DNA from 3 places in the Bacillus sp. 1A genome. Region 2 is predicted to be linked to each of the others. Evidence: riboswitches for the same ligand, from Rfam matches in the RefSeq annotation. Region 2 holds a riboswitch; each other region holds the start of a gene.
The links. Region 2 has a riboswitch for lysine ahead of ACUN0F_RS24695 (aspartate kinase). Riboswitches for the same ligand answer to the same signal wherever they lie in the genome.
Positions count from the first base shown of each region.

Region 1: linked by a shared signal. The riboswitch ahead of ACUN0F_RS29285 (amino acid permease) and the one ahead of ACUN0F_RS24695 (aspartate kinase) in region 2 are both predicted to bind lysine.
Region 3: linked by a shared signal. The riboswitch ahead of ACUN0F_RS17880 (amino acid permease) and the one ahead of ACUN0F_RS24695 (aspartate kinase) in region 2 are both predicted to bind lysine.

Region 1 covers NZ_JBQYLZ010000001.1:5,722,833-5,733,536, forward strand. The annotation lists gene ACUN0F_RS29270 (ABC transporter ATP-binding protein) at 1-1,387, opposite strand, end outside; gene ACUN0F_RS29275 (ABC transporter ATP-binding protein) at 1,384-3,144, opposite strand; gene gapN (NADP-dependent glyceraldehyde-3-phosphate dehydrogenase) at 3,731-5,170, shown strand; lysine riboswitch at 5,349-5,535, shown strand; gene ACUN0F_RS29285 (amino acid permease) at 5,682-7,106, shown strand; gene ACUN0F_RS29290 (ABC transporter permease) at 7,167-8,366, shown strand; gene ACUN0F_RS29295 (type 1 glutamine amidotransferase domain-containing protein) at 8,649-9,164, shown strand; gene ACUN0F_RS29300 (hypothetical protein) at 9,404-9,607, shown strand; partial or broken gene ACUN0F_RS29305 (MDR family MFS transporter) at 9,652-9,825, opposite strand; gene ACUN0F_RS29310 (NAD(P)H-dependent oxidoreductase) at 9,872-10,420, opposite strand; gene ACUN0F_RS29315 (ester cyclase) at 10,440-10,704, opposite strand, start outside.
Region 2 covers NZ_JBQYLZ010000001.1:4,833,705-4,844,408, reverse strand. The annotation lists gene ACUN0F_RS24705 (helix-turn-helix domain-containing protein) at 1-433, shown strand, start outside; gene ACUN0F_RS24700 (VOC family protein) at 641-1,093, opposite strand; gene ACUN0F_RS24695 (aspartate kinase) at 1,438-2,667, opposite strand; lysine riboswitch at 2,867-3,053, opposite strand; gene ACUN0F_RS24690 (DoxX-like family protein) at 3,245-4,153, shown strand; gene ACUN0F_RS24685 (DUF4166 domain-containing protein) at 4,157-4,768, shown strand; gene ACUN0F_RS24680 (YndJ family protein) at 4,774-6,399, shown strand; gene ACUN0F_RS24675 (8-oxo-dGTP diphosphatase) at 6,428-6,913, opposite strand; gene ACUN0F_RS24670 (MFS transporter) at 7,051-8,313, shown strand; gene ACUN0F_RS24665 (hypothetical protein) at 8,342-8,620, shown strand; gene ACUN0F_RS24660 (hypothetical protein) at 8,640-9,104, opposite strand; partial or broken gene ACUN0F_RS24655 (carbon starvation CstA family protein) at 9,215-9,517, shown strand; gene ACUN0F_RS24650 (polyphosphate kinase 2 family protein) at 9,607-10,419, shown strand; gene ACUN0F_RS24645 (PadR family transcriptional regulator) at 10,595-10,704, shown strand, end outside.
Region 3 covers NZ_JBQYLZ010000001.1:3,494,821-3,505,524, reverse strand. The annotation lists gene ACUN0F_RS17900 (aminoglycoside phosphotransferase family protein) at 1-5, opposite strand, end outside; gene ACUN0F_RS17895 (VOC family protein) at 20-817, opposite strand; gene ACUN0F_RS17890 (sulfite exporter TauE/SafE family protein) at 1,025-1,927, shown strand; gene ACUN0F_RS17885 (GNAT family N-acetyltransferase) at 1,967-2,416, opposite strand; lysine riboswitch at 2,740-2,932, shown strand; gene ACUN0F_RS17880 (amino acid permease) at 3,045-4,511, shown strand; gene ACUN0F_RS17875 (iron-sulfur cluster biosynthesis family protein) at 4,532-4,915, shown strand; partial or broken gene ACUN0F_RS17870 (DNA alkylation repair protein) at 4,928-5,095, shown strand; gene ACUN0F_RS17865 (DUF2716 domain-containing protein) at 5,160-5,636, opposite strand; gene ACUN0F_RS17860 (class I SAM-dependent methyltransferase) at 5,834-6,595, shown strand; gene ACUN0F_RS17855 (PhzF family phenazine biosynthesis protein) at 6,645-7,502, opposite strand; gene ACUN0F_RS17850 (hypothetical protein) at 7,550-7,717, opposite strand; gene ACUN0F_RS17845 (NUDIX hydrolase) at 7,821-8,345, opposite strand; gene ACUN0F_RS17840 (cephalosporin hydroxylase family protein) at 8,502-9,125, shown strand; gene lepB (signal peptidase I) at 9,309-9,830, opposite strand; gene ACUN0F_RS17830 (penicillin-binding transpeptidase domain-containing protein) at 9,913-10,704, opposite strand, start outside.

The sequences.
Region 1 (10,704 bases), 890 kb from region 2:
TATGACCGACAAGTGCCACTGTCTCTCCTTGTTTCGCTTCAAAAGAAATATTTTTTAGCACTTCATCTTTTCCATTATAAGAAAACGACACATTATCAAACTTCACATTTCCTTGTAAGCGAGGCATACGTTCCTCTTCTACTGCTTCCCCTTTTTCCTCTAACAATTCAAAAACACGTTCTGATGCAACACGCGATTGTTCTAAGTTAGCAAGCTGATTTACCATATTTGTAATTGGCGAGAACAATCGTGTTAAATAATCAACGAACGCATACAGTATCCCTAAAGAAATGACGCCTGAAGCACTTAATGAAGCACCACCGAAATACCAAATCACACCTGTAAAAGCGATATTTCTTAATACAGACACTAAATTATGAGAAGTTGCTGCATTTAAATTCAAAATTTTATTTTGATATTTAAAATAATCACCATTTAATTCTTCAAACTCTTTCTTCGTTTCACGCTCTTGGCGAAACGCTTGAATAATCGGCATCCCTTGAATAGATTCATTCACTGTTCCGTTAATATCAGATAAACGTGAGCGCATTTTATGATTGTATACAGACGCATACTTTCTATAAAGAATTGCCCAAACAATTAAAATCGGGATAATAAGTAAACATAACGTCGCCAATTTTACATCGAGTAAAAATAGCGCAGCGAATATCCCAATAATATAAATGATACTAGAAACGAATGTCGCCAATACCGTTACGTATAAATCACGAATGGCTTCCGTATCATTCGTTACACGCGATACAATTTTCCCTGCTGGTAAATGATCGAAATAACGAATCGGCAACGTTTGAATATGAGAAAACACATCTTCCCTCATAATTTGAATAATTTTGTTCGCTGCCTTCTGTAGGAAAAATTGCTTTCCATATGCAAATAATGAAACGACTACTAATAAAGCGAAATAGCCACCACCAAGTAATAATAGACGGTTTATTTCTGGTTTATAAAACGCAAACACTTCTTCTTTCGTTAATGCTTTCGCTTTATACACTTGCACTGCCTTACCATTTTGAACGGTAATCATATCATCTTTTACAGTACGTGAGCCTTCAGCATTCACTTTATTCGGTACAAAGTAATATTGAAAACCGACTTGCATCACGCGTACTTCTTTTCCTTTTTTCTCACCTTCCTGGAAGCGATCACTTCGCTTATAAAAGGCGCCATTATACGAAACAGCCTCTTCACTCTTTTCTGTTTCATACCAAGGTTTCTCTATCCCGACGATATGATCATCAATCATCGTTTTCGCGACGAAAGGACCAGCAAGCTCTGCGATGACGAAAATAAATAACATTAGCATCGCTGCAAAAATCGTCCCTTTTACTTTCATCGCATATTGGAACAATCGTTTTGATACGCTCATATTTTCACCCCACTATCCGCACTTTCACTTTCACCTTGTTGTCTTTCAAACTGCTCCGCATACCAGCCTCCGCTTTTGATAAGCTGATCATGCGTACCTTCTTCTATTACTTCACCTTCATCCATAACGAGAATCCAATCCGCATGTTGTACGGCAGATAAACGGTGCGTCGTAATAATCGTCGTCTTTCCGCTTCTTTCTGTTCTTATATTCTCGATGATTGCTGCTTCCGTACGAGCATCAACAGCTGATAAAGAATCGTCCAAAATTAAAATTTCTGGATTTTGAATAACAGCTCGCGCAATCGAAATCCTTTGTTTTTGCCCTCCTGATAAAGAAACACCTTTCTCTCCGACGAGCGTTTCTAACCCTTCTGGTAAAAACTCTAAATCCTTTTTAAACGCCGCAATTTCAATTGCTTTCTCGAGTTCTTCTTCCGTCGCTTCTCGGTTTCCAAATAAAATATTTTCCCTCGCTGTTTTGGAGAACAAAATATGTTCCTGAGGTACATACCCAATCCACCCGAGTATATTTTCATTCGTTATTTTATCTAACGTCACATCAGAGACTGCAATATCCCCATCTCCAAGCGGATATTGACGAAGAAGCTGACGTACGAGCGTCGTTTTTCCGCTTCCTGTTTTTCCAACAACCCCAAGCGTTTCCCCTTGTTTTAATGTAAATGACACCTTCTTCAAATTTTCCCCAGTCGATGAAGGATATGAAAAGGAAACATCCTCAAACTGAATATAATCCGGCTCTTGTACAAGCTTTGGATTTTTCGGATTCTTGACATCTGGTTCATACGCTAACGTTTCATTCACACGGTCTAATGATGCATTTCCTCTTTGCATAACATTAATTAATTCGCCAATTGCAAACATCGGCCAAATCATCATCCCTAAATACACGTTGAAAGAAACGAGTTCGCCAAGTGTTACCTTTGATTGAAATACAAGATACGCGCCGTACACTAAACCAATTAAATAACTAAGGCCAACAAGCATTTTCACAGTCGGCTGGAATAATGCATCAATTCTCGCTACTTTCATATTTTTTTCGTAGACGTCATCTCCTAAATGATGAAACCTTCCCTCATCTGCATTTTCCTGTACGTATGCACGAATAACGCGCACGCCAGCGATTGATTCAAGTACTTTATCATTCATATCTCCGAACGCATCTTGCGCAACTGTAAATCTCTCATGCAATTTCTTTCCATATATGTTCATCGCATACGCCATAATCGGAAGTGGTATAAGCGCCGCAAATGTAAGCTCCCAACTAATTGTAAATCCCATCATAAAGACAATCGTAAGCATATATAAACTCGAATCCACGAGCGTTAATATACCGAAACCAGCTGTCATAGCGATTGCTTTTAAATCATTTGTCGCTCTCGCCATTAAATCACCAGTACGATTTTTATGATAAAACGTCGGTGTCATTTTAAGTAAATGCCCCATAAATTTAGAGCGCATCGTTTTCTCCAGTACGAATGCTCCCCCAAACAGCTGATGTTGCCAAACGAAAGTAAGACCATATCCAATTACCGTAACCCCTATTAAAATAAGAATAAATTGCATAATCGCCGCATTCGTTAACGTTCCTGTTTTTATATTATCAATCGTAACCCCTAACACTTTCGGGGGAATGACTTCAACTATATTCACAATTAAAAGAGCTCCAATGGCGATACTATATCTCTTCCAATGCTCTTTAAAAAACCATTTTAGCTTTAGTAATACTGATAACAATGTAACCTCTCCCTTCTCGTTCTCATTTCACTCCCATTTCTTTACCCACTATCCAGACCCATCACATTTACATTTCGTAATCCATACAATCTCATCACATTTTTCCACCTTCCCAAATTTTATATAGTAATGTGGAAAACAAAAAAAAGCATACCGCCGCTTGACGATATGCACAAAAATGCATAAAAGCGTACGTTACGATATACGCAACGTACGCTTTTTATAAGACAAAGATGCCTTATATATCCGCACGGGTTGCGTAATGATATGAATGTTTTCTGCCATTTAACAGAGCTAAGCCCATCACATTTACGATTACAATCATTACGCACACCCCCTTCATTTATTTTCCATTTATAATCTTACAACTTTATTGAGTATTCTGTCAATTATTTTTTTTACAAACCGAATAAAAATATATGCTACATCATTTTGAAATAAGAGAATCTTCTGTAAGAAAGGGCATACAAAATAAAAAAAGAATAAGAAATCGTTTTCACAAACATTTCATTTGAAAAATGTTATCAAACACCCTACAATCACCTTATACTCACTCTTACAAGTTGCTATTTTAGGAGGACTAATCATGACAACTAGCAATACGTACAAATTTTATTTAAACGGAGAATGGAGAGAAACCTCTTCAGGAGAAACAATCGAAATTCCATCTCCATACTTACACGAAGTAATTGGACAAGTACAAGCAATTACTCGCGGAGAAGTAGATGAAGCAATTGCATCTGCAAAAGAAGCTCAAAAATCATGGGCGGAAGCTTCTCTACAAGATCGCGCAAAATATTTATATAAATGGGCTGATGAGCTCGTAAATATGCAAGATGAAATTGCCGATATCATTATGAAAGAAGTCGGTAAAGGATATAAAGATGCGAAGAAAGAAGTTGTTCGTACAGCTGATTTCATTCGTTACACAATCGAAGAAGCTCTTCATATGCACGGAGAAAGCATGATGGGCGATAGCTTCCCTGGCGGAACGAAATCTAAACTTGCGATCATCCAACGCGCACCACTTGGTGTTGTATTAGCAATCGCACCATTTAACTACCCAGTAAACTTATCTGCTGCAAAACTTGCACCAGCATTAATTATGGGTAACGCTGTTATTTTCAAACCTGCAACTCAAGGTGCAATTAGTGGTATTAAAATGGTTGAAGCACTACATAAAGCTGGCCTTCCAAAAGGTCTTGTAAACGTAGCTACAGGACGTGGTTCTGTAATTGGTGACTACTTAGTAGAACACGAAGGCATCAATATGGTATCGTTCACAGGTGGTACAAACACAGGTAAACATTTAGCGAAAAAAGCTGCAATGATTCCACTTGTATTAGAACTTGGTGGTAAAGACCCTGGTATCGTTCGTGAAGATGCTGACTTACAAGATGCTGCAAACCATATCGTAAGCGGTGCATTCTCTTACTCTGGTCAACGTTGTACAGCTATTAAACGTGTACTTGTACACGAAAACGTAGCGGACGAGCTTGTTGGCTTATTAAAAGCGCAAGTAGCTGAGCTATCAGTTGGATCTCCAGAACAAGACAGCACAATCGTTCCATTAATCGACGACAAGTCTGCTGACTTCGTTCAAGGTTTAGTTGACGACGCTGTTGAAAAAGGTGCAACAATCGTTATCGGTAACAAACGTGAGCGTAACTTAATTTACCCAACATTAATCGACCACGTAACAGAAGAAATGAAAGTTGCTTGGGAAGAGCCATTCGGCCCAATCCTTCCAATCATCCGTGTTTCTTCAGATGAACAAGCAATTGAAATTGCTAACAAATCAGAGTTCGGCTTGCAAGCAAGTGTCTTCACAAAAGACATTAACAAAGCATTTGCAATTGCTAACAAAATCGAAACTGGTTCTGTTCAAATTAACGGACGCACAGAGCGCGGCCCTGACCACTTCCCATTCATCGGTGTAAAAGGTTCAGGTATGGGCGCACAAGGTATTCGTAAGAGCCTTGAGTCTATGACACGTGAAAAAGTAACAGTATTAAACTTCGTTTAATCTTATATGTAGAAGCTGATCTAGTTTTAGATCAGCTTCTTTTTATATTAAATAATTATCCATTCCTAATAACAAACTCTTCTCTATAATCTGATTATTACTATATCCATTGACGTATAAAAATACATTTGTTACTCTTAACTACGTTAATTTAATATTTAAATCCTCATTCGTATCTCGGTGAGGTAGAGGTTGCAATCATTAAGAGTATCGTTTCAGGAGATGTAGTGGCATTGATGAAGGAATGAGAAAGGAATGATTGCCGAAGTAAGTCGTGTCCACCATGCACGCTTGCTGGGTCTGCATTTAATAAGTGCAGAACTGTCACAAACGAAACATTTCGTTTGTGGAGAGCTATCGAGAGGTATGTCGTGGGTTTCTTATAAGATAGAAAGCATGTAGCGGCAAATTACGTGCTTTTTTTGTTTTGTTTGGAACTTTTCTTCTCTACTAAGAAGACATACATATCTCCTCGCTTGACTTGGTTATACTAACTTTGGAGGTATTTTCTATGCAACAAAAAAAATGGGGCTTTTGGGTACTAACAGCTTTCGTTGTCGGTAACATGGTTGGCGCTGGTATTTTCATGGTGCCAAGTACGTTGGCACAAACAGCAAGCCCTCTCGGTGTCACTTTAGCTTGGTTAACAACAGGGTTTGGTGTTTTAATGCTAGCTCTTGTTTTCGGTAATTTAGCAATTCGTCGTCCTGATTTAACGACAGGACCACAAAGTCATGCATATGCTTTATTCTCATCACCAAAAAAGAAAAAAATGGCTGGTTTCAGTATGGTATGGGGATATTGGGTTGCAAACTGGGCAAGTAACGTTGCCATCATTACGTCTTTCGCGGGATATTTATCACTCTTCTTCCCAATTATGAAAGATACACGACTACTATTTTCAATCGGTTCTTTTAACATAGAAGTCGGAAAACTAATTACATTTACTATTTGTTCCATCTTACTTTGGGGAACTCATATTATATTAACAAACGGTGTAAGCGGAGCTGGAAAGCTAAACTTCTTAGCAACAACAACGAAAGTAACAGGATTCCTTTTATTCATCGTCGTTACGTTATTTGCATTCGAGGCTTCTAAGTTTGGACAATGGTACACACCGATGATCGATAAATCAGGTGTATCACACGGCCTTCTTTCACAAGTAAATTTAGCCGCTCTTACAACGCTGTGGGCATTTATCGGAATTGAATCAGCAGTACTTTTATCAAACCGTGCTACCTCTCCTAAAACAGTAAAACGCGCAACAGTTGCGGGATTACTTATTACAGTTGCGATTTACTTAGGAATTACAATTTTAACAATGGGTGTCCTTCACGTTGATAAATTACAAGCTTCTGAACGTCCATTAGCAGACGCATTAAACGCTGCAATGGGGCATGGCGGCGGGAAACTGATGGCATTACTTGCACTTACTTCTCTATTCGGTTCTATATTAGGCTGGATTTTATTAAGCTCAGAAGTACCATATCAAGCTGCAAAAGAAGGTTTCTTCCCTTCCTTCTTTACGAAAACAAATAAAAAAGGAAGTCCAATTTACTCATTACGATTAACAAACATTATGTCGCAAGTGTTCTTATTCTCAACATTATCAGGAACCATTGCGGAAGCTTATACATTCGTTATTACCGTATCAACACTAGCCTACCTCATTCCATATCTCGTTTCACCAATCTTCCAGTTAAAACTAGTCGCAACTGGTGAAACATATAAAAATGAAATGCGGGCAAGAATTACAGATGGCATAGTCGCAGTAATCGCACTTTGCTACGCACTATGGGTTATTAAAACCGGCGCATCCGATATCAAAACGTTCCTTCTCGGAATTGGTTTATTCGTAATCGGATTTGCTTTCTATCCATTAATGAATCGTGATGAGAAAAAAAATAAAGAAAAGAAAAACGGGCAAGTTGCATAACGCAATTTGCTCGTTTTTTCTTTTGTAAAACATATATAATAGAACAAAGAGGTGAAAAACATGTCAATTGAATCACTATGGAGCAGCCGCTTCCAACAACATATTCAAAATATCATTACATACTTTGCACGTATGATTAACGGGTTACTATATAGCTTTATCTTCGTTGCCTGTATAGGTGCTTACTATTACGCAAAGTTTCTTAAGACAGCGCCTTCTAAAGGACTATCTTTATTACTTATTACAATCGTCCTAACAGCGATTATAACGAGATGCCCTATCCGTACATTTATTCAAAAACCTGATGCTGTCTATTTGCTTGCATTAGAAGAGAAACTAACATCTTATTTTAAAAAATCTCTTCTATATAATTACATCATTCAGCTTTTTCCATTATTATTTACGTTCCTTATTCTCGTTCCACTTGCAATGCAATCATTACAATTAACTGTGCCTTTTTTATGTACAATCTTTATCGTTTTAATGATTACGAAAGCTTGGAATATATATACACATTGGATGTGGCGTGATAGTTATGAAAAAAGTATATGGCTGATCATCCGTATTGCTTGTAACGCCCTAATCATTTACATGCTGTTTTATTCGGCACATGTTCTCATATTGGGCGGATTACTCTTACTACTTGCTTTCCTGCTTCTATACACGAAAAAACAACCTACAAAACGAATACCGTGGGATTACATAATTGAACAAGAAGAAAAAATGGACGTTCGTTTTTATCAATTTGCTAGCATTTTTACCGATGTTCCGCAACTGAATAAGCAAGTAAATAAAAGAAAATGGCTTACAAATTGGATTGAACCTTTATTACATAAAAAACGAGCAACTTTCTTCTATTTACATACACTAGCATTTTTACGCGGGAATGATTATTTCGGTATATATATTCGCTTAGGGTTGATCGGTGCCTTCGCCTTATATTTTATACCAAACATATACGTAAAAGGTGCTATCGCTTACATCGTCCTATATATGATCTCTATGCAGCTCCGTTCCCTGTGGAAATATTTTTCGGGAAATATTATCGTAGCATTATATCCCATTGATACTGAGCAACGAATGAATCAATTTCTTCGCTTAATCTTTATATTACTAAGCATTCAACTCATTGTATTTTCAATTGTTATACTCATTGCTACAGTACAATTTTTACATAGCCTTATCATTATGATTATCGGGTTACTCTGGATCAAATGTATTATTGTACCAAAAACGAAGCAACGCGTTTCTTCGTTTTAACGAAAAGAATTATCTTAAAATCCCAGGAGAGAATAAATTCTCTCCTGGGATTTTTTATTTTCCCTCCTCAAACAAGAATCACCGGCACAACCGATATTTTATAATTTTACATAAAAAAACGATAATACATGTTTACGTCCTAACAAAAAGGGTATGTATTAAATTAACAGGGCAAAGAAACTGGAGGGAATGAAAAAATATGAATTAAAGTTTCACTTTATAAAAGACATTGCTCAAGGATGATTCTGAAACCGATAATATTAATGTAAGGAGCGGATTAGAATGAGTAAAAAAATTGCTACTTTAATAACAGATTATTTCGAGGACACAGAATACACAGAGCCAGCAGAAGCTTTTAAACAAAAGGGATATGAATTAACAACTATTGAAGCAGAAAAAGGTAAAACGGTACACGGTAAACAAGGAAAAAGTGAAGTCGTAATTGATAAAAGTATTGATGATGTTTCTCCAGAAAACTTTGATGCCCTCTTCATACCAGGCGGATTTTCCCCAGATATACTTCGTGCAGATGAACGTTTCGTTCGCTTTAGCAAAGCATTTATGGATGCGAAAAAACCTGTTTTTGCTATTTGTCACGGCCCCCAATTACTCATCACTGCCCAAATGCTTGAAGGACGTGATGTGACTGGATATAAATCCATTGAGGTCGACTTGAAAAATGCCGGTGGAAATTTCCATGACAAAGAGGTTGTCGTATGCCAAAATCAGCTAGTAACAAGTAGACAACCAGAGGACATCCCAGCGTTTATTGAAGAATCATTGCGTGTATTAGGATAGTTATTATAGGTTAACCAAAGTAGCTATTTAGCTACTTTGGTTAACCTTTTTATTTGTATGAAAAATAAAAAGGAATGTCATTTTTAGTAACCTATGGATTCCATCCCTTCTTCTTCCCCAATTTTCTAATCACTTTTCATAGGCATTTCTCATATAGTGAAAATGACTATACGATTCCTATCCATAAGTTAAATAATGATTTTACACATATATAAATAAAAAAGATGGGAGCCTTAATTATGAATAACAATCCACCTTCAACGCCCCAAGACAACTCCGAAAACAATAGCCGTGACATTACACTGCAAACATTAAGGGTCATCGGACTCGTCGTCCTTATTAGTGGCTATATCCTCGTTACGCTCTCTGAAGTAGGTGAGCTGAAAGTCTTATTAACAAACCCAAATAGCAATCCTGATTTAGCTGAAGTTGATCCGTTTTAAAAGTCATATGAAAAGCGATTTCTAGCATCGCTTTTCATATCGTTTTATCCAATCTGAGAAACCTCCCCCTCATACTTCTCTCTCCCAATCGCCTTCATAAATAATAAAATACTGCTCATACCAACGATAAAGTACAGAGCACTCATACCCCAAGATGCAATAAATGAACCTAACATAACACCTAATGCCCCGTTCATTTTTGCCACTTGAAAGAGAAGGTACTACATCCTTAGTAGTACCTTCTTCGCATACAGGTGCAAACTACTATTTAATTACTCCATCTAAGTGATCTTTCAAGTTCAATACATATTGCTCAATATTCGGATGCTTCACCACATCATAACAAGCAAAACTCTTTAACGGACTCATACCGAGAAACTTTTGCACGCGATGTAAATGGCTAAGCGCTGACTCTAAACTTTCCCCTTCAAAGAACTTCGTCTTATCTCCAAATGCCTTTTCAGGTGCATTCCAAGTTGTAGAAAACATATACTGTTTCTCTTTTAATAAACCACCTGTTCCATATTCATCAGCGCCTTTAAAGAACAAACCGTATTCATATACTTCATCCATATACGTTTTAAATAAGCCCGGTACACTAAACCAGTAAATCGGTGTTTGATAAATCACAACATCGGCCCATAAAAACTTCTCTTGTTCTTCCTTAATACTATAGCCATCTTGAATCGTTGTCGTTTTCACATGATGATTCTCGCTTAATACCGTTACCATATGATCCACTAACGTTTTATTTAATCGTCCTTCCTTTGTACCGTATTTTTCATGTCCATTTATAATAAATATATTTTTCATCGTTTTTCTCTCCCCTACTCTATTCCTCATTTATTAACCCAAGTTGCTGTTTCAGCGTAAGATTATCTTCTAAATGCCAGTCTTCCGTTATCTTTCCGTCTTTCACATGTAAAATATCAATTGCAAAAAAGTTGATTTTCTTATCATTAGTCGTTCCTGTAAAAGAAAGACGAGCTGTTACTTTATCACCAACGACTAATAAATCTTCAATCTCGCAATGTATATTAGGAACAACTTTACGAAAGTTTTGCGCCGCAAACTTTAATCCTTCCGTGCCTTGTGGT
Region 2 (10,704 bases):
CTTAGGAGAACAACTTAAAAGATTACGAGAGTCAAAAGGGTTTTCACAGGAAGATGTTGCTAAGAAAATTGGTGTGACAAGGCAAGCTGTGTATAAGTGGGAACATGATAAAAGCTGTCCGGATATTGATAATTTAGTTTTGCTTAGTGAAATGTATAATGTTACGCTCGATGAGTTAATAAAAGGGAACCAAAATTTAAAAGAGAAAATACATATTGATGAAGATGAAGATTTTGAGAAAGAGAATGAATTTGGTTTCTACATTGGATTTGGTTTGCTAATTGTGAGTGCTTTCATTGATTATGAAGGAATGCAAGAGATTTTATTAGGAATTGCACTATTCATGATGGTTTTTTACTCTGACGTGAAGAAAGTTATTTTGAATGAGTTCAGATCGTTTTTTAAAACAAAAGATATATATGATAAGAAGTGAGAAGAGTCCGTTATATTTCCTAGGAAAGAGTATAATAAGTAATTGAATTGTTTTATAATGATTTTGGGATGTTGATAGTATGTTAAAAAGTTCAAACAAGCATAACCCCGCTCTAAAGCTAGGACGGGGTTCAAAATCAAAGTTTTATTAAGCGTAAAGTTCTTTCAAATATTTTTACTTCAGTAAAGACTTCTAATAAAACATTACTTATTTGTTACCGAGTTCTTCCGCTAAACCGATTAAAATTCCTTCGGTTCCACGAATGTAGCAGAGTCGATACGAGTTCTCATACTGAACTACTTCACCAACGAGCTGAGCACCATGTTTAGTCAGTCTGGATACCATTTCGTCAATGTCCTCAACGGTGAACATGACGCGTAAATAACCGAGGGCATTTACAGGAGCTGTCCGATGATCTGCAATAGTAGGGGGGGTGAGAAATCGCGAAAGTTCAATTCGGCTATGGCCATCTGGCGTAACCATCATAGCAATTTCTACGCACTGAGAACCGAGTCCAGTTACGCGACCAGCCCATTCACCTTCGACAGTAGCTCGCCCTTCGAGTTTTAATCCAATCTCTTCGAAGAAAGAGATTGCGTTATCAAGAGATTCTACAACGATGCTGACATTATCCATTCTTAGTAATTTGTTGTTTGCCATAGTCTTTATCTCCTTATATGTATAAATTTATTATTTAATTATCCTCATAATTATACTAAAATCTCTTCTAAACAAAAAACATCTTGTCACAGTGTTGGAAAATGTGACAAGGTGTTTTCGGGCATAGTATATAAAATCTTGTTAACGAATAACACTTCGTAAACCCTTTACTATTGAAATATGCGAGAACTTTATTTCGTGAATGCTATCATTTCAAGAATTCGATACTGTAATTGCTATTCGATAGAATAACTTCGACTTTCCCACAAAACAGTCCTACCCTGTTTCTATTGATATAGGAAGGAAATAGATTCATATATTTTTTAAAGTTTTACCGGTGGAAATTAACTCATCTGCACTAAAGGCTCAATTTTCGCCATAAATGATTGATGCAGTGCCTCAACACCTGTTACTAAATGAAGGCGGTCAATAACGACAGACACTTTAATTTCTGATGTACTTACCATTTTAATATGAATATCTTCTTCTTTTAAAGTAGTGAACATATTTGCAGCAACACCTGGATTAGAGACCATACCAGATCCTACAATGGATACTTTTGCTAAATGATTTTCATACTCTACAGATTCATAGTGAAGTGTTTCTTGATTTTGTTCGAATACCTCTAACGTTTCTTTTAAATCATTAGAATGGATTGAGAAGGAGAGGTGAACAGTTCCTTCATTTGTAATACTTTGAATGATGATATCTACATTAATATGTGCCGCTGCTAATGTAGAGAAAATTGTTGAAAGTGCACCTTGTTCTAATCCTTTAATTGTGACACGTGTAATATTATCTTCAAATGCAATACCTTTAACGATTGATTGTTGTTCCATGTTACATTCTCCTTTTACAATTGTTCCATTTTCTTGTTCCATACTTGAGCGAACTTCTAAAACGACATTATGATTTTTAGCAAACTCAACCGCACGCGGGTGTAATACACCAGCACCGAGGTTTGCAAGTTCTAACATTTCGTCATAAGAAATTTCATCTAATTTATAAGCGTCTTTTACAAGTCTGGGGTCCGTCGTATATACGCCTGTCACATCCGTGTAAATATCACATTTTTTTGCTTGTAGTGCAGCCGCTAATGCAACAGCTGTAGTATCAGAACCACCACGTCCAAGCGTTGTAATTTCATGGTTTTCACTAACTCCTTGGAAACCGGCTACAATAACAATCGTGCCTTCAGTAAGATAAGACTGAATTCGATCTGTATGAATGTCAGTAATCCGTGCACTACTATGTACAGATTCTGTCGTCATACCAGCTTGCCATCCAGTTAATGAAATCGCGTTATAGCCTTTTGCTTGTAGTGCCATCGTTAATAATGAAATAGTCACTTGCTCTCCTGTTGATAGCAGCATATCCATTTCGCGTTTACTCGGATTTTCTGAAATCGCGTTAGCAAGTGCTACGAGTTCATCTGTGCTTTTTCCCATTGCTGAAACGACAGAGACGATGCTATATCCTCGTTCATATTCTTCAATAATTAAATTTGCTACATGTTGAATGCGCGCGACATTTCCGACAGAAGTGCCACCAAATTTTTGTACAATCGTTTCCATTATGAATTCCTTCTTTCATCCATTTTTAAGAATAGATTAGGACATATATAAATCCCAATATTCCTGTAGTTACCAGAGAAAAACAAAAAACACCATCTCAAATAAGTGAGGATGGTGCTGTTACAGGAAAAGGGAAACAGAAAACGGAGCTAATAAAAAAACCGCCAAAAAAGGAATACCATAAAAATGATATCTCTTTTTTGTAGATAGCTCTTCATACATACACTTCTGTACATATGACAGTTCTGTTTCTATTCGAAAACAGCCCCAATCGATAAATGCAGAGAAAATTATCGATTTCGGCAATACTTCCTTTCATCTAAGTTCATAGACATCTCTGTGTCTCCATTAGAATAATCATAAGTATCGCAACCTCTATCTCACGTTTTAGGCGAGAGTGTTTGATTTATGAAGTTGTTGGTAACATTTGTTTTATAATAATTTAAATTTTTCGGGGAATCAAGTGTTTTGTATAAATTTTAAAAATTCTTTCTTTTCTTGAAGTAGTTTGTGAAAACTGTAGCAAAATAAATTCATTGCATGTACATTAAATTTATAGTGCATAGGAGGTGGAAGAATGAAGGGGAAAAAGCCTATTTATGTTTCGGCAGAAATGAACACAACAATGGAAAATTTATGGGGATATACACAGGAACCAGATATACATACAGAATGGGATGCTCGCTTTACTGAAATTTCGTATTTAGAGAAAAAAGAAGGAGAACCGCAGAAGTTTTTATATAAAACTAAAATTGGATTTGGACTTGAAATAGTTGGTGAAGGGGAATCGATAGGAGAAATAAGAAAAGAAACGGGTGAACGGATTTCTTCTTTAAAATTTTGGACAGATAATAAATTATCACTTATTCAAATAGGGCGTGGTTATTGGAAGTATACACCGCGTAAAGAACACATTCATTTTGAGACGCAATATGATTACGATACGAGGTTTGGTCGTATAGGAAATGTAATAGATTTCTATATGTTTCGTCCGTTATTAGGCTGGGCGACTGCTTGGAGTTTTGATGCGTTAAAATTATGGATAGAAAAGGGACTTCATCCTAAGTTACTAATTAGAAGAACAATGACATATTGGCTCGTATGTTTTTTATTTGCTTTTGTATGGATGTATCAAGGAATAGTGCCGAAACTAGTGTTTACTCATTCAGAAGAAGTAAAAATGCTATCTGTGATGATTGGTTCAACGGAACATAGTATTTTTGTACTTAAAATAATTGGATTACTAGAAATTATTTTTGGTGTCCTATGGCTGTTGCCATTTCCAAAACGAAAAGTATTTATCGTACATATTTTTATGTTAATAGCCTTAACGATAGCGGCGGGTTTTACGAATATCGTAAGCTTTACAGAGCCGTTTAATCCAATTACATTAAATGTTTTACTAATGGGGTTATCAATTGTCGGTTATATAAATAGCACGAATTTGCCAAGCTCAAAAAATTGCAAGAGGAAGAGAAAGGGATAATGTATGGCTAATATGTATGAAAGACTATTAGGGGATTCTTATAAAAAACTTCATCCAAAATTACAGAAACGCTATGAGATTACAGAAGAAAATAGCTTTATTGGAGAAGGAAAGATGGATGGAATTTACGGAGGTTCTTTTTTCGTAAAATTGATATTAAAAATTGCATCGAAGTTTCGAATGTTTTTCTCTGAACGGGGGAAGGAAGTGCCATTTACAATACATAATACAGCTGAGCGAGATGAACATGGAAATGAACTTGTGCGGTGGAATCGTACTTTTTATTTTCATAATAAGAAAAGATACTTTAACGCTGTTATGCAGTTGGATGAAGAGAATAATGAAATTGTAGATTATTTTGGTGAGCCACATTTACTCGTTTCTACATTGAATTTTTATATTGATGAAAAAGGCGGGATGCATATCTCTTCAAAGAAACAATGGTTTTTTATGTTTGGAAGAAAAGTACCGTTACCTAGGTTTTTATACGGAGACGCCAAAATTGTAGAAAGTTATGATGAAACACTACAATGTTTTCGAATTCATGTACAAGTGCGCAATGTATTAATTGGTTCATTATTTTCATATAAGGGAACATTTGTGGGGAGGAAATAAGTGATATGAAAAATATAATAGTTGGGATAGCTTGTTATATTATTTTTCTAATATGTGAGTGGTCAAATGTAAACCCAGTTGAAGCAATTATTTTATTATCTATTTTGTTATTTATACCGATGTCATTTTGCATCATTGATAAGAAAACAAGAAATGGATTATATGTATTATTTTGTAAATTTGTATCGCTGTTATATCCAATCGCAGCAATTAGTGCAGTGCTAGCTTTCGTAACAAATCACTATTTCTTTGCGTTACTTTGGTTTGTATATACAGGAATTTTTGCGTTATTTGGTGTAAGTAGATTACTAGAAAGAGGATGGAAACCGTTAGAAGAGACGGCTATCGATAGTGCGTTTATGTATTTGTTTTTAGGTGGTTTCTGGTTTTTTGCTTCTGTAGCAAAACTCTCCATTATGCACTTTAGTTCTGACATTGTTTTGCTTACCGCTGCACATTTTCATTATTCGGCATTTCTACTGCCGTTATCAGCTGGTTTAATTGGGAGAAAAAGAGAAAAGAGAAGTAAAGTGTATGATGCTATTATGTTTATCATCGTCATTTCACCTATGACAGTTGCAATAGGAATTACGTACTCAAGAGCATTTGAATTTTTTGCAGTTCTTCTATATTTATGTGCTATTTATAGTTATGGGATTTATGTTTGGCGCACGAAATTTACTGCTATTAGTGCAAAGGTTCTCCTGATCATATCGTCTAGTACACTCATGGTAACAATTATGTTTTCACTTATATATTCATATGGGAATTTGAAACATGTAATGACAATTACAATTGCTCAAATGGTTTGGATTCACGGTGTTGTTAATGGAATTGGAGTAGCGTTACCGGCATTTGTCGGTTGGATGATTGAAAAGAGTGCTCCGAATTATAAATATTACGGGAAACCAATGAGCAGGTTAAGAGGAAATACGACAGTTGGAGAAGCATTTTTACATAACAGAAATTTAATAGATAGCAAGGAATACAAAGGTTTAGTTGATAAAATGAATGATTTTCATAGTGAGATATTTGACGTGACCAAGATTCCTTTAAGTATTATTCGTTTCTATGAAAATACAAAAGAGTATGAGTTACAATCGTATATTAAATGGAATCGTTGGTTCCACCCGCTTGCATTTTGCTATGAAAAAATGAGTAAGCGTGTAGGACAAATACATTTAGGAATGGGCGGCAAGTGGGAAACGATGCATGGCTCTATCATCGGGGTAATAGATGAGAAGGATGGAAGAGAGAATGTAAGGGCTTGGCTAAGAAAAAATGAAGCAGGAGAATCTATTTTTGTAGCTCTTTATTCAAAGCACACATATAAGAGCGAGACATATATGAATATTGCATTACCTTTACCAAATTCGAATATGACGGGGGTTTTAAAATTATGTAATAAGAGTAATGATTTAATCATTACTAGTAAGCTGAGAAGAAATGGTAAAGGAGATGAGGGGATTTATTTACATACTCGTTTCTTTACAATTCGTTTACCGTTAGCAGAGACTTTTATTATTAAAGAGAGCACAGATCACATATTAGAAGCTAATCATAGAATGTGGATATTTGGAGTTGAATTTTTAGAAATTGATTATGAGATTAAGAAAATAGCGGAGAAGTAAGAAAAGCTTGGAGAGATTCCAAGCTTTTCTACGTATGCGTAATTGTCATAGCAACTTGTTTATCTAAGTCTCGGTCCCAAACACGTTGAATTTCAAACGTACCTTTTTCAAAAAATAATGGGAATCTCTCTTTAAACCAATTTTGCATAGGAAGATTTAATGCTGTATCAATTGGCACCCATAATAATTCGCCTTCAGGAGGATTCATAAGAAGTTCGCCTTCAAATGAGTCTGTCCAATAATTAAATACCATATATCGAACGTTTTCTTTCGGATTTACGTATTCATCTAATCCCTTAAAAGTTAATTTTGAAACAAGTAATCCAGTTTCTTCTTTTACTTCTCGTTTAGCAGCGTGAACGATACTTTCTGGAAAATCTACTTTACCGCCAGGAGCGATGTAGCCAGGAAAACCTCGATGATCGGGGCGTTTTATAAGTAAAACTTCATTATTTCGCTGGATCATACACATTGTATAGATGCGGTGCTCGATGTTATGAGAATTTTGAGGCATAACAATGTATTCTCCTTTATATTTATTTTGATAATTTTACCATAACATAATGGTTTCTTATATAATTGAAAAAGAATATTAGGAATTTTTAGTGATATATTATAAAGTCTATAATCATTTGAAAAGAGGAGAGAGAAATGCAAGGGGAAGTACAAAGAGAAAAAGGTTTGGGGTATGTTGGGAAATTATTATTGCCAGTTAAAGCGTCACCATATTTTAAGTTTTTATGGATTGGGCAATTACTTTCGACTTTAGGCAGTTCGATAACGATGGTTATTTTGCCAGTCGTTGTGTATTCATTAACTGGTTCAACAGTTGTAATGGGGATGACAATGGCAATGTACATGCTACCTAATATTCTTGCGTTACCGTTTGCTGGATTAGTCGTAGATCGAATTGATCGGGTGAAAGTAATGTTATTTACAGATATAATTCGCTGTATAGTAATGCTATTACTTGCGACACTTATATTTATGGACGTTTTAACAATTCCACTTCTATATGTACTTGTAGCATTATATGGACTTATGGAAGGGATATTTCAGCCAGCGTATGCGGCTGTAAGAGCGAAAGTATTTGTACCGGACATTCGAAATGCAGCTAATGCATTAACGCAAATGAGTAATCAAGGTATACGACTAATTGGACCGGCTCTTGGAGGATTAATCGTTTCAGTTGCATCTGCTGGAATAGGATTTGGACTAGATGCAGTAACGTATTTGCTATCATTTTTTTGTTTATTATTTTTAAGAGAAATAAAGTTTAAAAAAGTAAACTCCATTGAAAAGAGAAAGGTCGATTACAAACAAGAGTTTATGGAAGGTGTTTTCGTTTTAAAAAGTCATCCGTGGCTATGGATTACAATTTTAGTCTTTTCTTTCATCAATATTTGTTATGCAGGAATTATCGTCGTATTAATTCCATGGTTATTTAATGTTCATCATCAATTTGAAGCATACGTGTATGGATTAGGAATGGCATCCTCTGGTGTTGGAGCTGTAATTGCCGCGTTAATATTTGGTGGGAGAGAACGGTGGCATAAGCGTGGATTACTTGCTTATGGTGGTGTTTTAATAAGTGGTTGTGCGCTTTTAGTTATGCCGTTTATTACTTGGGCACCTGCTTTAATTGGATTAATGGCAATTGAAGGGTTTGGTATGATGATATTTGGACTCATTTGGGAAACAAGTTTACAAGAGCTTGTGCCAGAAGAAGCATTTGGAAGAGTGGCAAGCCTTGATATGTTAGGTTCATTTGCTTTATTGCCACTAGGTTATGTGGTTGTAGGATGGTTAGCTACTGTCATAGGTGGCGAGATAACGATTATAACACTAGCTATTTTTGTACTTGTAACAATTGGAATAGCGTTATGTGTAACAAGTATTCGACGATTTGATTGATGATATAAGGGAAGGGGGAACGACTTATATGATTATAGAAAACTTGAAAGATATAGTAGTAAAGGAGTTGGCCAACAAATATATTTTGCAAGAAAAGGTCTTTGAAGCAAAAAATTTCACAGTCTATATCGCCACCCATAGAGAAAATAAGCTAACATATAACCAACTAGTATTAATAAAACATCTTTGTAACGAAAAGCCTTCCGTACATATTTGGGACAAGAAAATTAGTACGGAAGCAACAGAACTAGAAATCACAGAAGAAGTGACGGAAGCGATTCAATCTGGTTTTGTAAATGAAGAATAAGCCCTAATCAAATTAGGGCTTATTCTTCATTAAACACAAATGTTTGTTTCATTTGTTCCCCCTCATTTACCGGATGACCGTTGTATGAGAAATTTTTTTCTTCCCAAGTAATGACGACTTTAAAATTATGGCTATTAAAGTCTAAAGGGAATACGATGTAGTCAAAGCTTGTCTGACTTTTTGAAACGTTGTTATGTAATGTAGTAGGATTAAAAGTAGCTTTAGAGGTAGGAGTGTTATCAACTATTTCTACAGCTACGTTTGAAACATCATTACCGATGTTTTTTATGAGTAAGCGATATGTATCGTATACACCCTGTTTTGGCTGCGCTGCTTGCTTGTTTGCGTTATGGGATTTATCAATTTCGATATACCACTGTTTAGACTTTGATTCAATTGGTAGTGAGTGAAATGTGTATGCACTAGCTTGTATTGGTAGTGCTAAACAGATTAGTGTAAAGAGAGAAAGTATTTTTCGTTTCATCTTTAAAGTACTCCCATTCTGTAACGAATTTATTTGTTATTATCTTCTTTTTTTGAGAAGGTATACCATAATTCAATTGTAAAAAATATAGTCTCTCTTTGTGAATAAGATGGATATATTTCTCTTGGGCTAACCAATTGCCTGCAGCAATTGCGTTATGGATTGGAACGATGTATTTATTTATAAAAGGAAAATTATATGTTGTTTTCTTAATTCCCGTGACAGTCATGACACTCATGACTGTAATTTACATTTTAAATGCAAAAATTGGTTTTAACATTCCGCTAAACACATCTTATATTGTAGGTACATTTATTACGATTATAGTAACTGCTGTATTCTTTATGAAAGCTGTGAAAAATAAAAATGAGAATATTGAAGTAGATGTGCAATTAGAGAAGGAAGCTGTGTAGAGATTTTTCTACACAGTTTTTTCTAATGTGAAAAATTTTCCAATAATATGTTAAAATAACATTGTCATACAACAAGGGGGATTTGTTTTATGGAAAATGGATATCTTGCTAAAGTAGATTTAATGAAAAAAATAGAATCGAAATCTAAGTATAATAAGAAACTTGAAAAATACCAAAGACGTTTATTAGCACTACAGCAAATTGTAAAAGAAGAAAAAATCGCAGTTATGCTCGTTATGGAAGGCTGGGATGCGGCTGGAAAAGGCGGAGCGATTAAGCGAGTGACGGAACATCTTGATCCGCGCGGGTTTCAAGTAAATCCAATCGGAGCACCAGCACCTCATGAAAAACGGTACCATTACTTGCAACGTTTCTGGCGGAAACTACCTCAGTACGGGCAAATTACTATTTTTGATCGCTCATGGTACGGCCGTGTGTTAGTTGAGCGTGTTGAAGGCTTTGCTACAAAGGAAGAGTGGACGAGAGCGTATGATGAGATTAATGATTTTGAAAAACTATTAACAGATGATCATTATATAATCGGGAAGTTTTTCTATCATATTAGTAAAGATGAACAATTAAAGAGGTTTAAAGATAGAGAGAACAATCCTTTAAAAAGATGGAAAATTACAGACGAAGATTGGCGTAACCGTGAAAAGTGGGATGAGTATGTTGAAGCAATGGAAGACATGTTTGAAAAAACAAGTAAGCTAAATGCGAAATGGCATATTATTGAAAGCAATGATAAATTATACGCACGTTTGAAAACATTGAAAGTGATTATTGCATTGATTGAGGATTACCTTTTAGAACATAATATAGAATTACCTTCGTATTATTATGAAATGAAAGAGGGTAAGACAGAAGGTTTTGAAGCTAATCAAGATGAAGTTGTAAAATAGTACAAAGTTTGTATATGAAATATAAAGTAGAGCCACCCTGTAATTTTAGATAATAAACTTACAGGGTGTTTTTATTTAGAAACATTTTACAATTAACGGAATGAGGTATATAATCAATAATTATATTAACAATGTTAATATAATTATTGATTATATACAGTATGGAGGTTTTATTTTGAAGGGAAGAGATGTTGTCTTAGGCTTGTTAATGGGAAAAAAAATGTCTGGTTATGATATTAAAATTGTGTTTGAAGACGTATTTACTCATTTCTTTGATGGGAGTTT
Region 3 (10,704 bases), 1.3 Mb from region 2:
TTCACAACGTTCACCTCTATCAATATATGTACAAACTACCTAACACTTCATTCTCTCGTTTACTTCCACCTGTAAATTCCACTGCAAATGGATATTCGCCATGATACTTCAATCGTTCTAGTACTAACCCTTCTCCAATTGGTTCACAAAACTGCACATGAACATCTCCAAATGATACGCTTTGGCACTCTGCATTCCATTTTTCATTCTTAACGACCTGGCTTGCAGTTAGCCCCATTACTTCTTTCCATTTCCGTACTGTTTCTCGAACATTTTTCACTGCGTAATGAATCATTTCAATTTGTTGTACTTTGTTTTTATGTTCAGTGATCGTCCCTATGTTACGTAAATCGTTTCTTCTTTCTTCGTCCGTTTCATTCCATTGTATAAAGAAAGGTAATTTCGGTCCGTTCTCTTCTTGCTTTATAAATAACATTTTCCACTCTAAAAGGCGGCCATCTTTTCTCATACGTTTCCCTTCAAATGGTCCTATCGTATGTAAACCGTGCTTACTAAATTTATTTGCTAGGTCTTCAATGGCATCTGTTCGAATTGCAATTTGTAGCATTCCTTCTCCGTCTTGTAATTTCACTACTGTTTCTTGTATTAATGGATTGTCTGCTTTCTTCGCTTTTTCTTCATGCTGAACTGCTAAAAATTCTATATATGATAAATCAAAATAACTTAAACTATTCCAAGTACCCCAGGTAATATGCTCTCCGCCTAGTGCAGTATGAAATCCACGCTCCTGCATTTGTTTTGCCGCTTCCTCCGGTGTACCATGTACTGCGTGTACGAGATGATCAAATCGTAACATGTCTTTCTCCCCTTTCTCTCCATCCTTTTATTGTATATTTTATTTTTCTTTCATTCAATTCAAAAAACTTTAAAACCTAGTTGATTTATACGATTAATATGTATTATAATAAAACAAATTTAATTATTGCTGATTGGAAAAACCAAAGGCACTTTTCTCATACGGGAAAAGTGCCTTTTTCATTTATTATTTACAGGGGGATTATTTATGCAGAAATTAATTGTCTTTGCCATTATTGGATTTTTCGCTCAATTGATTGATGGTGCGCTTGGAATGGCGTACGGGGTAACATCTACCTCACTATTATTAATGTTTGGTATCGCACCGGCTGTAGCTTCCGCATCTGTTCACTTAGCTGAAGTCGTTACAACTGCCGCTTCTGGTGCATCTCACATCAAATTTGGAAACGTTGATAAATATACCGTTTCCAGGCTTACATTACCAGGAGCAATTGGCGCATTTATTGGGGCATGTTTTTTAAGCAATTTACCTGGTGATGTAATTAAACCGTACATTTCCGTATTTTTATTTACTTTAGGGGTTTATATTTTATTACGATTCCTCATTCAAAAACAAATTGTTACTTCAAAAAAACGTATGTCAGCTAAACAGCTTGTTCCGCTTGGCTTATTCGCTGGTTTCGTTGATTCAACTGGTGGTGGTGGCTGGGGTCCGATTACGACACCTGTGCTTCTAGCAAGAGGAAATGAAGCTAGAAAAGTTATTGGATCTGTAGATACGAGCGAATTTCCTGTTTCACTCGCTGCAACAATCGGATTTTTCATTTCACTTGGCTGGGAACAAGTAAGCTGGGTTTGGGTATTTGCGTTAATGCTTGGCGGTATTGTCGCAGCTCCAATTGCTGCATGGTTAGTACGCATCGTTCCAGCACATTTACTTGGCGTATTAGTTGGTGGCCTTATTATCTTTACAAACATTCGTACACTGCTCACTACATTTAAAGTGGATCCGACTATTATTTCACTTTCTTACGTGGCAGTTGGTATTGTCGTTATTATTTCTATTTTCATTGCTGTTCGTAATCATTCCAAGCGTTCTAACGCACCGACCGCCGGATATCCGAATGATCAAAAACAAATGCTACCATAACGATAAAAATATCGCCCGATTCACCTCGAGCGGTATTTTTTATTTTTCTATTTTCCAGTTAATCATCGTTTCTGTAGTGCCAATTCTTTTCATATGTAATTTCTCTAATACACGAATCGATCCATCATTTTCAAGAAGTGTCTCTGCAATAATCGTTTCTACCTCTCCTGTTTGAAAAGCCCAATTTATTAGTTCTCTTACAGCTTCTGTCGCATACCCTTTATTCCAATATTTCTCAATAAATCCGTAACCAATTTCTACTATATGTTCCTCATTTGGTTTCCCTTTAAACCCTATATCACCTAGAACGATGTCATCTTCTTTTCGAATGACATACCACGCGCCCCAAGGTAATACTTCCTTATCTTTTTTTACAGTTTCTACATGTCCTACAATATGTGGACCACTATCATATCCTTGCTTTCTCGCAACGTGCATCCTCTCTTCTGTACACGGTACTATATAGAGCCTTTCTGTTTTTAATTTCATGTTAATTTCCCCTTTTTTGCTTAAACGTTACTTTAATTATAACAAAAAAATATGATCTTATCATGAATGTCGAATTATATTTTCTGAATTTTCATTTAATTTTAAAGGGTTTTTCAATATTTTTTGCGAAACATTTGTATAACAATTTTTTCTTTGCTTATTGCTACATAATAGTAGGTTCGGGTGGAGTTTTGCAAGCGTTTCCTATACAATAACCGATATTTTTTGACTTTTCCTAACAAAATATCTTGCAATATATTCAGAAAGTCATTACAATTGCCATATATTAAAAATCTTAGCAATATATCAAATCCTCATCAATCCGATGAGGTAGAGGTTGCGACTTTTATGAGTAAAACGGACGAGACACAGAGAATGTCACCGACTCCGTTTGAAAGGAAAAGTTGCCGAAGTTTATATTTCTTCTCTGGAATTATGAGCTGGGGCTGTCTCCGAAAGGAACAGAACTGTCACGTTTACAAAATTACCGTGTAAACGTGGGGTGCTATCTTAACGGAAGGGTATGATGGGGTGGTTATTTGTGAAACGTTCCGCCAAATTCCTTTGGCGGTTTTTTGTATTTTTCTCCCCCGTTCCTTCCTATCTTACAAGAAAAGGAGTGTTGAACATGAATAGCGCAACGAATCAAGCTACCTCTAAAACGCAAACTACACAAGGACAAGGTGAATTAAAACGCGGATTAAAATCTCGTCACCTTACAATGATTTCTCTCGGTGGTACAATCGGTACCGGACTATTTCTTGCCAGCGGTGGTGTCATCCATTCAGCTGGTCCTGGCGGTGCACTAATCGCATACGCCGCAATTGGAATTATGGTGTATTTCTTAATGACAAGCTTAGCTGAACTCGCAGCTTACATGCCTGTTACTGGATCTTTTAGTACTTATGCAACAAAATTTGTTGATCCGTCCCTTGGCTTTGCACTTGGATGGAACTATTGGTATAACTGGGCCATTACAATTGCTGCTGAACTCGCTGCTGTAACATTAATTATGAAATTTTGGTTCCCAGATACCCCTTCTCTTATTTGGAGTGGATTATGTTTAGCTATTATTTTCCTTTTAAACTATTTATCTGTTAAAGGGTTTGGTGAATCTGAATATTGGTTCGCACTTATTAAAGTAGTTACTATTATTATCTTTTTAATTGTCGGCTTCATGATGATTTTCGGAATTATGGGCGGCGAATCTGTTGGCTTTAAAAACTTCACTGTTGCAGATGCACCATTTAATGGCGGCATTATGGCAATTATCGGTGTATTTATGGCTGCTGGGTTCTCCTTCCAAGGAACTGAATTATTAGGAGTAGCCGCTGGTGAAACTGCTGATCCAGAGCGCAACATTCCAAAAGCAATTCGCTCAATCTTTTGGCGTATTCTTTTATTCTATATCCTTGCGATTCTCGTTATCGGTTTATTAATTCCTTATACAACTGAAAGCCTTGCCGCAAGTGATGTTACAGTAAGTCCATTTACACTTATTTTTGAAAAAGCAGGCGTTGCCTTTGCTGCTTCTGTTATGAACGCTGTTATTTTAACGGCAGTACTGTCTGCTGGTAACTCTGGTATGTATGCATCAACTCGTATGCTTTGGGACTTAGCTCGCCAAGGAAAAGCACCGAAGTTTCTTGGTAAATTAGATAGCCGCGGTGTACCTGTTAACGCATTAATCGTAACATCGATTGTCGGTAGTATCGCTTTCATTGCTTCTTTATTCGGTGACGGTGTTGTATACATTTGGTTATTAAACGCATCTGGAATGTCTGGCTTTATCGCATGGGTCGGAATTGCAATTAGTCATTACCGTTTCCGTAAAGCATATATCGCTCAAGGTAAAGATTTAAAAGACTTACCATATAGAGCAAAATGGTTCCCGTTCGGTCCAATCTTCGCATTTGCACTTTGTGTCATCGTAATTTTAGGACAAAACTACGGCGCATTTATGGGCGAAGCAATCGATTGGAACGGTGTACTCGTTTCTTACATCGGTTTACCACTCTTCTTAGTACTATGGTTAGGATATAAATTTACGAAGAAAACAAAAGTGATCCCACTTGATAAATGTGAATTGAAATAAAGTGAAACGAGCAAACAAATATGTTTGCTCGTTTTTTATTCCAATGCTTCTCCCTTCCCTATTCCTCCTGTTTTTGCAATAATAAAGGAAATATACATAAAGACATTCGCATTACTGATGAAGCAAAAGCAGCTATACATAGATTAGAACGTGAAGACAAAAAAATCATTCGCATTAGAGGAACAATGACAAACTCTTGCAGTATTTTCGTTGATGTTGATTTAATTTGGGATACATATGATGCAGATGATGTTGTATATGAAGATGCTGATTTTATTGTACAAATGGATTCATTTACGAAAGACTACACTGGTGATACGGTGACACTTGATTATAAAACGACAGGTTTTAGTATTACGACTCCGAGTGAGACTTTAGTTTATGGGTTGTCGATTAAAAAATAAAATTTGTTTTTATCAGTAGCCAATCATATTAACGACATTAAGAAAGAAGATAAAGAACTCTTTTTTCAATGGTTGCAGCAGTTACGTGATAAACAACATCCGATTAACCCTTGGATTATAAAACATGGGTTAAGAACGGTGATAAAAAGTGATGCTTTGCCAAAAGTTTTTTCTTTTTAAGTATTTTAAAGAAAACCGCTTATGCTTCAAAAATGAAATATAAACGGTTTTCCTCTTTCAACCATTACCCTTGCCTTAAAATATTTCGAAACATTTCCGGCTTATTTCGTTCAAAGCTTTCTATAAGTTCTTTTCCAAATATCGTTATACTCTCTTCCCAAGGTTGGCCTAAATAGCCCCACTTAAAGTCTTTCTGAATAAAGAAGTAGTAATCTCCATTTGGAAATACAGGTATCATCCACTCATCAAATTCATTTCTTTCAAACTCTACATGTGGATTCACCCAATAACACTCATGTTGCCAATCCAGTGCCATGATATATTCATTCGATGCTGTAATTTCTTGAAAAGCTTGTAACGCTTTACTTTCCAGATCGTTTATCGACTCCCCAAAGTAATGAGAAATATTATATGTAACAAAAGGACTTGGCACCATAAATGATGGAAATATAGAAACACTTGGTGAAAAATCAAGTTCACTATATATCTTGTCCCAAATTTGATCATTCTCTTTGTCCGTAAACTCTATCCAGTTTTCCATTAAACAACTACCTTCCCTACTAACTTCAAAGGATTTCCACTCGATTATCCCGAATATATAAATAACCATTCTCACAAGGAGCGAATTTATATGAATCTATTCGAACATGAAACGTAAAACCGTTCCATTTTAATAAGAGGTCCTCCTTTTTTCTTTTCTCATCATATCATTTACTTACAAAATAGGAGGATACAATTATGAAACGTGATCCATTATTTTTAACTTTATTAGAAAGTGCTAATACAAATTTTAGCGGCTGGGATTTTTCTTTCATTTCAGAAACTGGTCGAATGAAGAGCGAGCCTTTATCGTGGTCGTACGGCAGCACTGCTTTTCAACTTATGCAGCATACAGAATCAATGCTCGATATGGGCACTGGCGGCGGAGAATTTTTATCTATGTTACAACCGTTCCCATCAACTATTTTTGCGACTGAGGGCTATGCTCCAAACGTGCCAATTGCTCGGAAGAAATTAGAACCTTTAGGGGTTACAGTTATAGAGGTAACGGATGATACTGCTTTACCATTTCAAGATGGTCAGTTTGATTTAATGATAAATCAGCATGAATCATATGCTGCCTCTGAGGTAAACAGAATCCTTTCTCCAAATGGAATTTTCCTTACACAACAAGTTGGTGGTCTCGATTGTGCGGAACTAAATGAGCAGTTTAGCCCGCCGCTAAATAGCGAATTTGCAAGTTGGTCGCTTGAAACGGCATGTAGTCAGTTAGAGGAAAATGGATTTACTATTTTAGAAGCAAAAGAAGAGTTCCCTTTTCAACGTTTTTATGACATTGGTGCGATCGTCTATTATTTAAAAGCAGTTCCGTGGCAAATTCCTGATTTTACTGTCGAAGGTTACTATGAGGAATTATATCGTATACATGAGATCATCTTGCAAAAAGGATATTTTGATGTGAAGCAACATCGTTTTATGATTAAAGCGATTCGCGGTTAATCATGGAGCATATGAAAAAGAGATGGATCTACCATCTCTTTTTTTATTTTCACTCAATATTTTCTATATTTAAACACTTCGTTTCACAGTAATAGCCTTTGCCACCAACATAAACTTTTTCTATTTTATTCTCGCTATCGGTTGCTAATTTAACTAATATTTCGGAAGGCGAGTGTAAAGAATAACCTTGTTCAAATACATAAACTTCTTTTTGTAAGTAGCGCTGTTCATAAAGGTAGCAAGCTAATGCACCGTTTGAAGTTCCAGTCGCTGCTTCTTCATTGATATCGTATAGCGGAGCAAAGTTTCTGCATATAATTCGATTCTCATTAAAAGTATATAGATGCATCCCGACAACATTATAATACTTGCTGATTTCTTTAATTTTTTCAAAATTAGGTTGCATTATATGTAATTGTGTTTCGCTTTTTATAGGAATTAAAATATCTTTTAAGCCCGTGGAGACAATTTGAATTGGGTATGTATTGTCTATATCTTTAATGTCAAAGCAGTCGATAAACTCATTTGGAGATATAACATCATAGAATATCGGTTCGTTTTGTTCCATGAATATGATGTCATCTTTTATGGTAATAGTAAGAACACCGCTGTTCGTTTCAATCGTATAGCGATTCTTGAAAAGTTTATTTACATGCATCAGTATCGCGAAAGAGCCAATTGTGGCATGACCACATAAATCAACTTCCTCTTTTGGTGTAAAATACTCAAATTTATAATCAGCAATTTCGGACTCTGATATAAATGCAGTTTCCGCATAGCCCAGTTGTTTGGCTATTGCCATTTTTTGAGTAGTGGTCAATGTATTCTCCATAAATACCACTCCTGCTTTATTTCCCCCTTTATGATCCTTACTAAATGCACTTGCAACATAAACAGATATTTTCATAAGACACCTTCCTTCCTCACTTATAGTAAATTGTAGCATATAAAGTACTACTCATACGCATTTATATAACCACCATCTTTCATTACATTTGAATAGGAAACAAGATAATCTACTTTTTGAATGTCTTGCAGTTTTTTATCACTTTTCAAACTAGCTACAAAAAGGAGCATCGTACATATGACGATTATGCCTAATGAAATATATTTCTGGAACATTTCATCATCTCGCATATAAAATGAAAGCAATCAACATAATAATGCTGATTGCTCTATAAAATATTATCTATTAGAGTATAAGATTGATTGTTTCCATATTTTTCTATTGAGAAACAAGTTGTTTTTCATACCGTTTGTTCACATCATCTTCCATTAAACATGCAGTTGTGTAATGAATAATATTCCGGTTATCATATGTGAATATATGTTCCAACTTATTTTCTTCTTTTAATATTATCGGTAAGTATTTTTGTAAATTGCTAACTACACCTCTATTATCATAATTCAATATCCAATCAATTTCTTTCCATTCTAATAATCCTTCCGCCGTACTTAATGGTGTATTCATATGTACTCCATCTTGTAAATCAGCAAGAAACACATACATTCCCTCATTATGCCTAGACTCGTCTTTATCTTTAAAAATAACATTCCCCTTATATGTTACACTTGGAAGCTCTATTCCCGTTTCCTCAAGCGTTTCTCTAATAATTCCTTCATATGGCGTTTCATTCTCTTCTATTTTTCCTCCGACACCATTCCACATTCCCATATTTGGCTTTTTATTTCTATTCAATAAAAGTATTTCATTTCCTTTTCTAATGAAACAAATTGTGTATTTGTACATCCGTCCATTTCCTTTCATTTACACATGAGTTATTTAGCTTATTTTTAAGTAAAAACACTCGCCTTACAATTCCTTACTACATAATATATAGTACAACTTTCATACGTAAGCACTTTACGTAAAGCGAAAGAATCCTTTTTAGAAAGGAGAATTAACATCGATACTATAAGCAATAAATTTCTAAAACTTTATTACGACAGCAACGTTTGGTTACATGATACACACTGGCTCGGGGTTCCAATCTGTAAACTTCCCTCTGACCTTTTTTTGTACCAAGAGATCATTCACGAATTAAAACCCGATTTAATTATTGAATGTGGAACGTTCTATGGTGGTAGCGCACTATATTTAGCTTCTATGTTAGATTTAATTGGAAAAGGTCATGTACTTACTATCGATATATTCCCTCAACCAAATCGTCCATCTCATGACCGAATTACGTATGTAACAGCTTCTTCTGTTTCTGTACAGGCCGTCCAAACAATTTTAAGTATGCGCAAACCTGATGATGTGATTTTAGTTATTTTAGATTCTGATCATAGTAAAGAGCATGTCTCAAAAGAACTTTTACTTTACAAATCTATTGTAACAAAAGGCAGTTACTTGATTGTAGAAGATACAAGTATTAATGGTAATCCCCTCTCTCCCGATTGGGGCCCTGGCCCAATGGAAGCTGTAGAAGAGTTTTTAGCTAAAAACAACAACTTCATAATCGATGAATCTAAACATAAGTTCTTCATATCATTTAACCCAAAAGGTTTTTTAAAGAAGATAAAGTGAAACTTTAATACGTGGGAAGGTTCATCCCCCACGTATTATTAGTTGAACCAATCGGGCTTTTACGGGCAGTTGATCTCCCACCTAACTCCTTTGCATAGCTAAATTTTGAGGTGGGGGTCTTACTGCCCGGCAAATAGCGGGGTAAAGTGAAACTTTAATAAGTGGGGTTGTATATAACCCCACTTATTCTATGATCTTCATTTTTGAAAAAGGATAATATACAAATGCTACTTTGCCTATTATATTATCTTCTTCAATATATCCTAAGCCGTTTCGACTATCTCTACTAAGTTCACGATTATCTCCCATTACAAATAACTTATTTGGCGGGATTTTTGTCTTTTGAAAATTATAAAACACTTGCGTATTATTGAATAAATCTTTATTTGTATATGGTTCTTCTTGCTTTTTATCATTCACATATACTGATCCATTCGTTATGTTAATTACGTCACCAGGAAGTCCTATTACTCGTTTTACATAATATTTCGACTCATCCTCTTCCTTTATAATGACAATTTCTCCGTGCTCTAAATTAGAAAAATGTACTGCTGCTTTATTTACAAATACGTAGTCTTCTTCATATAAAGTCGGTTGCATCGATTTCCCTTCCACTTTACATAAAGTAAAAGAATGATAGGCTACTACCAAAACAAACACGAAGAGTATGTATTTCTCCCAGCCTCTTTTAATCTCCTGTTTCATATCCATTCCCACCTTATTTAAACGCTTTTTAACTCAAAAAATATATCACTGCACAATATGTCTCCATGCAGTGATACTATTTTTACTGGGCCTTGTTCGGCTGTTCTACTGGGACTGGATTTCCACCCGCTCTTTTCGTTTTCAATTCAAAATACGCATCCAAAATCTCTTTACCAATCGCGGAATTAATTCCTGATTTGTCATCATTCACCCAAGGTACAACAACTGAAAAAGCTACTTCCGGATCAGCATCATATGGTGCATAACCGGCAAGAGTTAAATTATAACATTTTTTCCGGTTATTATTTTCATCTCTTCCAATATCACTTTCTCCACCGTATACAGTTTCAGCTGTTCCTGTTTTTCCAGCTGGTTTATATGGTAATCCTTTAAACGTTGCCGTACCTGTTCCGTCAGTTTCTTGAAAAACTCTTCTAAATCCTTCTTTTACATGATTAATGTATGAAGTGTCCATATCCACTCGATTTAAAATAACTGGTTCAATAGACCGAACAACTTTTCCAACATCCTCTGGTCTATGTGGTTGCTCTCTCACTTCTTGCACAATTTGTGGTTTCATTCGGTAGCCGCCGTTTGCAATTGTTGACATATATTGAGCAAGTTGAAGCGGCGTATATGTATCGTACTGTCCAATCGCGTAATCAAGTAAAAAACCAGGTATGTTATCCGTTCTACCCATTTGACCAATCGATTCATTCGGCAAGTCAATTCCAGTCGGTACCCCTAAGCCAAACTGTCTAAAGTAGTAGCGCATTTTATTAAATGTCTCTTTTTTAATATCTAACGGATTGTTTGGCACATAATTTATACCTGCCATTTTTAAAGCTGTATTAAACATATAAACGTTTGATGA